3 regions of the Secundilactobacillus muriivasis genome follow, and region 1 is predicted to be linked to each of the others. Evidence: riboswitches for the same ligand, from Rfam matches in the RefSeq annotation. Region 1 holds a riboswitch; each other region holds the start of a gene.

Region 1 (3,282 bases):
AGCAGTTGTCAAATTTAATTTTCAGTTTCGCTAAAAATACTCACCTGACACCGCTACCCTAACTCACGACTAGCAACGCTTTGCTCGGTTTCAAAGATTCATCAGATACCAAACGTTACATGCCCCGTGTTCTGATTGTGGTAACGGTTTGTCGAGCTGTTCAAAGCCCACTTTCAGGTACAACTGATTAGCTGCCAACATCGTATCAAAGGTCTCCAGATAGAGCTTTTGATAATGCTGTTTTGCAAAGGCAAAACACGGTGGCAATAACTGGGTTGCCGTACCGTGGTGCCGGTATTCAGGATCAACGTAAAGTTTCTGTAACTCCGCGATGCCTTCTTCTGGTGCAATTGGGCCAACACCGCAGCCGCCGACTACCCGACCGTCATCTGCTAGGGCCACGAAGTATTTGGCATCCGGGGTCTTGGCGTACCACTCGCTTAAGTGGTCAACAAATGGGTCGTAGTAGGCTGTGTGCGGGAGGTTGAGGTGAAGCTGTTCCAGACAAGTCCGGAGAATGTGCGCCATTTGGGCGTCGTCTTGTGGGGTGATTTCTCGAATTTCCATTATTTCCATCTGCTTTCGTGGTTGCTTTTGAGTTATTGTACTGGTGTGTTGGGGGTTGTGCAAGGGGCTGGGGAAAATTAGAAAGTAGTGGTTGAACGAGATTGGGGTTAGCGGTTTTAGATTGATTGTGGCGTATTTTCCGGTACGTTCTGGTAGTGCGTTAGGTATGAGCGCGTCTTGGTCACGACCTTGTGATACTGGCGACGTGCTTTCTGGCAGCGTTGGTTTCGGCTCTGTTTGGGCTTGGATTTCTCAGATTTTGCTTATTTTGTGAAGTTTGTCAGCAGTTGTGTTTTTCGGCCACCACGCCGAAATGCGTGAAAAAAATCAAAGTGTTATGTATAAGGGCGCCCAAGCAATACCAGCCAAGGACCGGCTGATATTGCTTGGGCGCCCTTATACGCCACACTTTAACCGATTTTTTCACGCTCTACCACTTTTGCTCATCCAACGCCATCTGCCAAAACGCCAACTCATACGCACTACTCCGCACAAAGGACGTCTGCATCTTCGCGCGCGTGTCGTCATCCGCTTGTTCGGCTGCTTGGTTTGTCAGCGCGATCATTTGGTTGACGCTATCCGTATAGGTATCGCTATCGTACGTTTCGATCCACCGTTGGTACAGCTCTTTTGGTGAGCCTTGCGCGACTAGTTGCTGGCCAATTTGGTTATAGAGCCAATAGCATGGCAACAAACCCGCAATCGCTTGGGCTGTCGTGCCCCGGTAAAGTTCCGCGTACATGTGGTTGACGTAGTTGTACGCCGTTGGCGCGATTGGTGTGTGTGCTAATTCGTCATCAGTAATGTTGAGTTGCTCAAAGAAACCCTCACGTACAGCAATTTCGCCGTCTTTTAAGCCCTGTGCACCGGCCATCAAGAAGGCCTTGGCCTTGTCATCCGTTAATTGATCGGCAATCTGTTCGTGCAACTTACCAAACTCGCTCAAATAGTACCGGTCTTGAATCAAATAGTACCGAAATACCTCACTGGGTAAGCTCCCCGCACTCAACTGGTGAATGAACGGATGGTCAAAACTCTTCTGCCACAATGGGGCTGCCGCCGTATGGATCTGATCTGTAAAGGTTGTCAAAATAGGTCCTCCTCAAGCGCAAAAAAGCCGACCGGAGTCATCCCCAGTCGGCAGTTAGTTAGCAAGTCACATTAACTTTCCTACGCGAGGGTTAGCTCACAGGTTCAAAGGGTTCGGCTCGACACCGTCTCAGCAAATTGCGCCCCTAGTTAATTTAAATTAAGTTCTGTTGTCATTATAGCACAAGTTTCGCAAGCGTCGTCTAACGTAGCAAATACCCACCATCAACCGGCAACATCACGCCAGTCACGTAATCCGAGGCTGCACTCGCTAAGAAGACCATCGGCCCCATCAATTGGTCTGGTGTGCCCCAATCACCCGATGGAATGTGCCCTTGAATTTCAGGACCACGGACAGGATCATTTTGTAGCGCCGTGGTCATATCCGTTTTGATATATCCCGGCGCAATTCCGTTCACTTGAATATGGTCTGGCGCTAAGGCATCCGCATAGGCCCGCGTTAGTCCTAACACAGCGTGCTTACTAGCGGCATATGGAAAAATTCGCTTACCTGCCCGGTACGACTGCATCGACCCGATGTTAATAATCTTACCGTGTTGTTGCTTGACCATCACCTTGGCGGCCGCGTGAGACAAGTAGTACAACCCGTTCAAGTTTACGTCGATCACTTTTTGCCAGTCTTCATCGTTGAAGTCGAGCACGTCGTTTCGAATCTGGATGCCCGCGTTGTTCACTAAAATATCCAAGTGGCCAAACTGAGCCAAAACAGCGGCCACGATGCGGTCGGCAGCGGCCGGATCCGTAATGTCTTGCTGTAAGAACCCAATCTGCTGACCATTTTGCTCAACCTTTTGTCGGGTGTCATCCCAACCATTCTGGGACGCACTCACCACGAAAATATCTGCCCCATAAAGCGAGAGTGCCTCGGAATAAAACTGACCCAATCCGCGGGCGCCACCCGTGATCAACGCCACCTTACCGTTCAGCGAAAAACTATTTCGATCAAACGTCGTCATTTGAAGTCCTCCTCATCGATTGTTTTCACCTCAAATTTTAACCCTTTCGCGAATTCAGAACCAGCAGCGTACCCAAACAATTTTAGAAGTTGCAAAATAATTCAGCTAGAACCTCGCTTTTTAGCAATCAATCGAGTATCATAAGATTAACCTTTTCAAAAAATTACATTAAATTCCCTTTAATTTTTGGAGGTTTCTTGAAACAAATTTGAAAACGATTGGTGCATTCCTGAATTTCGCGCCACCATTCCCTTATGAAACTTGCTTTCATATTTTTTCAAGGTACTCATTTTTGATTCTCAATTTATTTAACTTGCTTCGCATCACGCATTGAAATGATCATTATTTCAATATTCCAATCAACGTCCTTTAATTTTCAGTTCGTTACCATCCTCAGGTGCTTCTTCCCGGAAAAACCAATGGTAACGCGCTTTCAAGCCGATTTAATTTGTTGGAATTAGCCTGAAACAATCATAAGTTTCAGCTATACCATTCCCGGGCTAACGAGTTGACAGAATCGGTTTAATACCTTATATTTTCGGACATAGGAGCGTGATGACATGCAAAATAGTAACCTAGACCAAAGATCAATCAACGCCTTAAGATTCTTGAGTGTCGATATGATTGAGAAGGCTAACTCTGGCCACCC
Region 2 (3,282 bases), on a different contig from region 1:
GGTGTAAAATCTCACCGTTTAATTCCACCACGATGTTGTCAACTGGTGCTTGTCGACCAGTTAAGAATGCGAAGACGGTTTGACCAGCTGCTTGTTGCGCTGGTTCGCCATTGACCATAACCATAAAAAAAGCCCCTTTCTTAGTAGTTTAGCTACCGAGAAAGGGGTGCGGTCAACTTGATGGGGTGCGTCAGTCACACCCTCCGTCAACTAAAAAAGCCCTTCCAAGTTGACGGAGGAAGGACTTCGGGCGGGGTTAAGTGCCGCCATCAAATTTAAGTCAGTCTTCCTTCGGTAGTACAAACTACATCAGGTTCGATGGGTATCATCTCAGCCGTTACCGGCACCCCAGACGAACTATTCCATTTTTTGAGAATTGTGAGTCGCGTTGGACTCAATACGTTATTTATAAGCAATTTCTTGGTGATTGTCAAGCAGTCCGAACAATTCGGTACAAAATAATTGGTTCGTTAAGTAATTTAGGCTGGTTACCGATTGAATGCGCAAACATCAGGAAAAACTAACCGAAAAATAAAAAAATTACCCTGAAATTGCCGATGATTCAAGGAAAACGACAATTTCAACGAGTAATGGTACTGTACAACCAGATTTGAATCAGGTACACTAACCGTGATTTAAGTTAGAAATTGGCTTAGACCAGTTTGAGGAGGCGAATAAGATGGCGATTAAACGGCCATTGTACTTAGTGACGGATCGGTTGGACTTGACCAACGCGGCATTTTTAGCGCGCATCAAAGTAGCATGTCAGGGTGGTGTTGATCTTGTTCAGTTACGCGAAAAGACCCTGTCAAGTCGTGACTATTATGAATTAGCACAGCAGGTGAAGACCATTACCGATCAGTTCAAGGTGCCGCTATTGATCGATGATCGACTTGATATTGCATTAGCGGTGCAGGCAGCCGGGGTGCATTTAGGTCAAAAAGATCTGCCTGTCGCAGTTGCTCGGCAGTTGTTGGGGCCGGATGCCATTATCGGGGCAACGACCAAGACGTTGGCGCAGGCTCAAACGGCGGTAAGCGAAGGGGCAGATTACTTAGGGGTTGGCGCAATTTTTCCAACCACGACCCACGTTGAAACCGTTCAAACCAGCGTTGAGACGTTGACGGCCATTAAAAAGGCGGTGCCGATTCCGGTATACGCGATTGGTGGGTTGAATGCAACGAACGTTGACGCGGTCAAACCGGCGGCGGTCGATGGTGTCGCAGTGGTTTCCGCCATTATGAAGGCGGATGACCCATTCAGTGCAACACAGCAGTTACGGCAACGGGTGATTGACGTTACCCAAAAATAAACATCACAATTAAAAAAAGCTAGGGGTGCTCGAACTGAGCTGAGATGGCAATGCCAGACCCTTTGAACCTGATAGAGTTAGGACTCGCGGAGGAAAGCTGATCACACGCACGTTGACTAACTCTTGAAGACCCTTCAGGAGCTTTTTTTATTGGTCAAACGAAAGGAAGCGGGTTGGATGGTAGCAACGCAAACGGTAAAAGATACGCTTATGGCGGCAATTGATGCCCAACAAGCGGAGTTGGTCGCACAGTTAAAAACGTTAGTGGCGTTTAAAACGGTTTCCCCACCAGCGAGAAATACCGCACCGTTACAGACGCAATTGGCTCAGCAGTTAACTGAATTAGGATTTCAGGTCAAGCAACAGGCATTTCAGACGACGGATCAACTGGTGTCAGCAACGTTGCCGGGGAACGATGGCCAGCAAGGGCATAGTTTATTACTCAACGGCCACGTGGATGTGGCAACGGTGACGGATGCGGATCGTTGGCAAACGGATCCGTTTGAGCTGGTGCAACAAGGTGATCGCTTAGTGGGGCGTGGCTCAAGTGATATGAAGGGTGCCATGGCGTGCTATTTATATTTGTTTAAGTTACTTAAACAGTTTGAAGTTCCACTGGCTGGTGATTTAAAATTTCAATCAGTCGTGGGTGAAGAGGCCGGCGAAGCCGGAACCAAGACGTTACTGGAACAGGGCGAACGAGCCGATTTTGCGATTGTGGGCGATACCAGTAACCTGAAGTTTCAGGGTCAGGGTGGTGTGATCACTGGTTGGATCACGTTGCGCAGTCCACACACCTACCATGATGGCAATCGGGTCAACATGCTTCGAGCTGGTGGTGGGTTGAAAGCAGCCAGCATGGTTGAGAAAATGCCCGTTGTGATCACGGCGCTTCAAAAGCTGGAACACTATTGGGCGGTCACGAAACAGTATCCTGGTTTCCCAGCTGGTACGGATACAATCAATCCAGCGTACATCGAAGGTGGCATTCACCCAGCCTTTGTGGCCAATGAATGTCGGTTGTGGATTACCGTCCACTACTACCCAAATGAAACGGCGGCGCAAGTGACAAAAGAAATTGAAGCTCAGGTAACTGCGGCGACTCAAGCTGATCCGTGGCTCAAAGACTGTCCACCCATTTTTAGCTGGGGTGGGGACTCGATGTTGGTGGACAAGGGTGAAGTCTTTCCGCCGTTAACCATTGACGAAACGTCATCGGCAATTCAACAATTGCGTCAGGCACATGAGGCCGAATTGGGTCAACAACCTGAAACTGAAATGTCAACATCGGTGACGGATGGTGGCTGGTTCGAGGCGTATGATATTCCGGCAGTTACTTACGGGCCTGGGGAGATGTTGATGGCGCATAGCGATAACGAATCAGTGTCGTTAAATCAGTTAATTGCATATACCAAAATCATTGCTAACTTTGTTTTAGATTGGTGTCAAATTGGCGACTAATTAACATACGAAAGGGTGTTTTCCAAGTGAAAAAACAATTCCATCTTCAAGATATTATTCTGATTGCGATGATTGCCATCATCTTTGGGGCCATTTTTGTCGGTACGGATTATCTGTACAATATTCTATTCGTGGCGGTCGGTCCGTTTGCCAACGAAATTCTTTTTGGTCTCTGGATTATGGCGGGACCACTGGCCATTTACCTGACCCGAATTCCGGGTTCGGCCATTGTTGGGGAAGTGCTTGGTGCGGCTGCTGAGGTAATTTTTGGAGGTACTTTTGGTATTTCAGCATTACTATCAGGCATCGTTCAAGGCGTCGGGAGTGAATTAGGATTTACGGTTTACCGGTATCGGCGTTGGGACTGGGTCAGTTTATTAACGTCTTCAGTGACCACGACGATTGTTGCGTTTGGCTATGAACTATTTCGGTTAGGGTACGTGCACTATTCACTTGGCATGATTGCGGCGTTATTTACCGTTCGATTGGTGTCGGTGATCTTCTTCGGT
Region 3 (3,282 bases), on a different contig from region 1:
CTTTGGCTGTTCGAATGGCGGTTTCAATGTCATGTCCCTTGGCCAGTTCAGCGGTCATGCATGATGACAACGTGTCACCAGTCCCATGCGTCCGAACCGTATCGACCCGTGGCGAACTCAACCAAAAATCATGGCCGTCCGCCAACAACACGTAGTCACTCACCGTATCGGTATCACCGTGACCACCCTTAATGATGACGTTCTTCGCACCAGCTGCCTGTAGTTGTTGGGCTGCCAGTTTCGTGTCATCCGGCGTGGCAATGGTCATGCCAGTCAAGCGTTCAGCTTCCGGTAAGTTTGGCGTCACGATGGTTGCCAGTGGTAACAGTTCTTCCTTCACCACTTCGATGGCGTCATCCGCAAGTAGCGCAGCACCACCCTTCGCAATCATCACGGGATCAACTGTCAGTGGGCCGAAATCGTATTTTCTTAAATTATCCGCAACGATGCGCACGTGTTCTGCATCGGCTAACATCCCCGTTTTGCAAGCTTTGATCGCTAAATCATCTGCCAATGAGGCAAATTGTTCATCAATCAGCTTCTTTGGTAACGCCATGAAATCTTGAACACCTAATGTGTTTTGAGCCGTCACCGCAACAATGACCGCTGTGCTGAAAACATGGCGTTCCTGCATGGTCTTCAAATCAGCCATGACGCCCGCACCCCCACCGGAGTCGGTCCCCGCAATCGTTAACGTTTGTGGAAATGCATTTACTTCCTCAGCCATTCTACCTATCACGCCTTTCAGTCAAATTGAGCAATTTTTTCGATGTCGGCCACCGTGGTCAGGTGGAGGGCATCCATTAAGCGCGCCGAGAAGGTACCGGGACGCTCTTCTTTTAAGTCCTTGGCAACCAGTTCGCCAATCGCAGCAAAGACCACACAGGCCGTCTGAGCGGCTTCAAAGTAGTCACCATCACTAACAGCACAAAAGGCCGCAACGATACTACTTAGCATGTCGCCAGAACCCACGTGTAACTGGAATAGCGGTGTGCCGTTATGAACCTTCACGACCCGCTCGCCATCCGTGATGACGTCAGTTTCACCACTTAAAATCACAACGCAGTGTTGCTTTTGAGCACACGCTTTAGCGATTTCAACTAGGTCCTGATTCCCAGAACCGGCATCGATTCCCTTAGCCTGCCACTCAACGTCAGCTAACGCCGCGATTTCACCAGCGTTACCACGAATCACGTCCACTTGGAACTGACTCATCAAATCGGTGGCCACTTGTTTGCGGTAAGCAATTGCGCCGACCGCTACCGGATCGATCACCAACGGCTTATGCAACTCGTTAGCTGCCTGACCCATTGCTAAAATGTGGTCCACTTGGGGCTTAGAAAAAGCCCCCAAGTTCAACGCAACCGCACTGCTGATCTGCACCATTTCGCGCGTTTCAGCAATTTCTTCCGACATAATTGGCGATGCACCAATCGCGTTGATCCCATTCGCAACGTCTTGAACCGTTACAAAGTTGGAGATGTTCAAAACAACGGGATTCGCCGCACGCAGCGTATCTAGTAACTCAATTTTCATTACAAAAACCGCCTCCCAAAACTGTTTTAAAACAACGCCTCGTTCATTTTTCAGTTAAAAAGGCCGACCCAAACGTGATGCGTTCAGGTCGACCTGTTTCCGGTAATTCTCCGGCCGTCGATGAACACGTTCCTACGCAAGTATGAACTTACAGGTTCAAAGGGATCGTGCCAAGCACATCTCAGCCCCGGTAGCGGGACACCCCTCGTGTTGTTTGTCTTTAATTTTACAGGGAAGCGGTTTCGGCGTCAAGAGAGCAGAAGAAAACGGGTTGAGAGTGGAGCCTAAGTGACACCGACCAGAAAGCCCGGGTTTGGCTTTTTGGTCGGTGTCGCTTAGGTGCAACTCTCAGTTTTCTGGCGCTCGTTTCAGCTAGATAATAGTAATGAAGTTAACTACTATCACTTACTAGGTTGAGTTCACCAAGAGTACGAAAAAACTCGGTTAGGTCCCAGAATGTAAGTAACTCAGGCATAGATTCCTGAACTTGGAATTTATGCCTGAGTTACTTACATGGCCGGGACCTGAGTTTTTTCGCACGTTTCGACTCGAGGACAGCAATGAGGTTAACTCAAATCAACCACTCACCCAAAGCCAAAGCTAGCAATTCAATCCTTACCCAGCTATTCTAATCCTTACCCTGTGACCGTTCCTGATACCTCAACGCCAACTTCCCCGTCTGCCGCAACACAGCATCCAACGCACTATCCGGCAACAGCCGTCGTCCTAACAAGCCTGCATAAGCCGCAACCCCAGCCGTATATCGCGTCCGTGGTCGCCGAGCAGTTGCCGCTTGAACAACTTTGCGAGCAATAATTTCTGGCTGGGCACCAAACGCATCCACCGTTTGCAAAAAGGCCGCCGCTTGCTTTGATAGCTCTTGATAAGGCCCATCATGAGAAACTTCCAGCAATTGCTCACCGGCAATCTTCGCCCAGTCAGATTTGATTGGGCCGGGTTCGATCACGGCAACTTGAATGCCAAAATCGGCTAACTCTAACCGCATCGAATCGCTCAAGCCTTCCACGGCGAATTTGGATCCTACGTACCAGCCACCAAGTGGGTTAGCAATTTTACCATCAACCGAACTGATGTTAATGATTCGGCCAGCATGGCGTTCGCGCATCAACGACAAGACCGCCTTACTCATTTCGGTCACCCCAAAAACGTTCACATCAAACTGTTGCTTCGCCTTTTCAAGCGGGACTTCCTCAATCGCCCCAAAAACACCAAAGCCCGCATTATTGACCAAGACGTCTAGGCGTCCTTCAGCAGTCGCAATTTGTTGTACCGCCGCTTGGATACTCTCACTATCGGTAACATCTAACGATAACGTGTGGATCCCAATATCATCCAAGTCGTTCATTTTATAAACGCGCCGAGCACCAGCGTAAACCACAAACCCGTGCTGTTTCAAATGCTTAGCGATGGAAAAGCCAATACCGGATGATGCCCCGGTCACGAAAGCTACTGGTCGTTTTTGTGTCATGAGAAGGCCCCTTTTCTAATGTTAGATTAACGCTATCATAACATGGATTTTGATTCACGTTATCGCCAAAACGATTTAATCAAAATATGCCGAGAATCCCGCAACTTTAGCCAGTGCGGTTGACGTGAACGAACTCAAACGCGTTTAAATTCCGAAACAATCAACAAACGGCCCCGTAGATTCCTAGTTTCAGAATCTACGGGGCCGCTTTATTGTACTAAAAAACTAATACCCAATTTACCAATTAGCCGTATCTG

What was found. Region 1 has a riboswitch for thiamine pyrophosphate ahead of tenA (thiaminase II). Riboswitches for the same ligand answer to the same signal wherever they lie in the genome.
Region 2: linked by a shared signal. The riboswitch ahead of ACYVR3_RS11355 (acetylornithine deacetylase) and the one ahead of tenA (thiaminase II) in region 1 are both predicted to bind thiamine pyrophosphate.
Region 3: linked by a shared signal. The riboswitch ahead of thiM (hydroxyethylthiazole kinase) and the one ahead of tenA (thiaminase II) in region 1 are both predicted to bind thiamine pyrophosphate.

What each region holds. Positions count from the first base shown of each region.
Region 1 covers NZ_BAABMI010000033.1:44,542-47,823, reverse strand. The annotation lists gene ACYVR3_RS08845 (GNAT family N-acetyltransferase) at 91-567, opposite strand; gene tenA (thiaminase II) at 998-1,657, opposite strand; TPP riboswitch at 1,718-1,814, opposite strand; gene ACYVR3_RS08835 (SDR family NAD(P)-dependent oxidoreductase) at 1,860-2,633, opposite strand; gene tkt (transketolase) at 3,194-3,282, shown strand, end outside.
Region 2 covers NZ_BAABMI010000046.1:28,476-31,757, reverse strand. The annotation lists gene thiS (sulfur carrier protein ThiS) at 1-124, opposite strand, end outside; TPP riboswitch at 270-361, opposite strand; gene thiE (thiamine phosphate synthase) at 680-1,312, shown strand; TPP riboswitch at 1,324-1,424, shown strand; gene ACYVR3_RS11355 (acetylornithine deacetylase) at 1,463-2,773, shown strand; gene ACYVR3_RS11350 (ECF transporter S component) at 2,800-3,282, shown strand, end outside.
Region 3 covers NZ_BAABMI010000043.1:33,884-37,165, reverse strand. The annotation lists gene thiD (bifunctional hydroxymethylpyrimidine kinase/phosphomethylpyrimidine kinase) at 1-727, opposite strand, end outside; gene thiM (hydroxyethylthiazole kinase) at 745-1,536, opposite strand; TPP riboswitch at 1,649-1,752, opposite strand; gene ACYVR3_RS11200 (oxidoreductase) at 2,165-3,025, opposite strand; gene ACYVR3_RS11195 (aldo/keto reductase) at 3,263-3,282, opposite strand, start outside.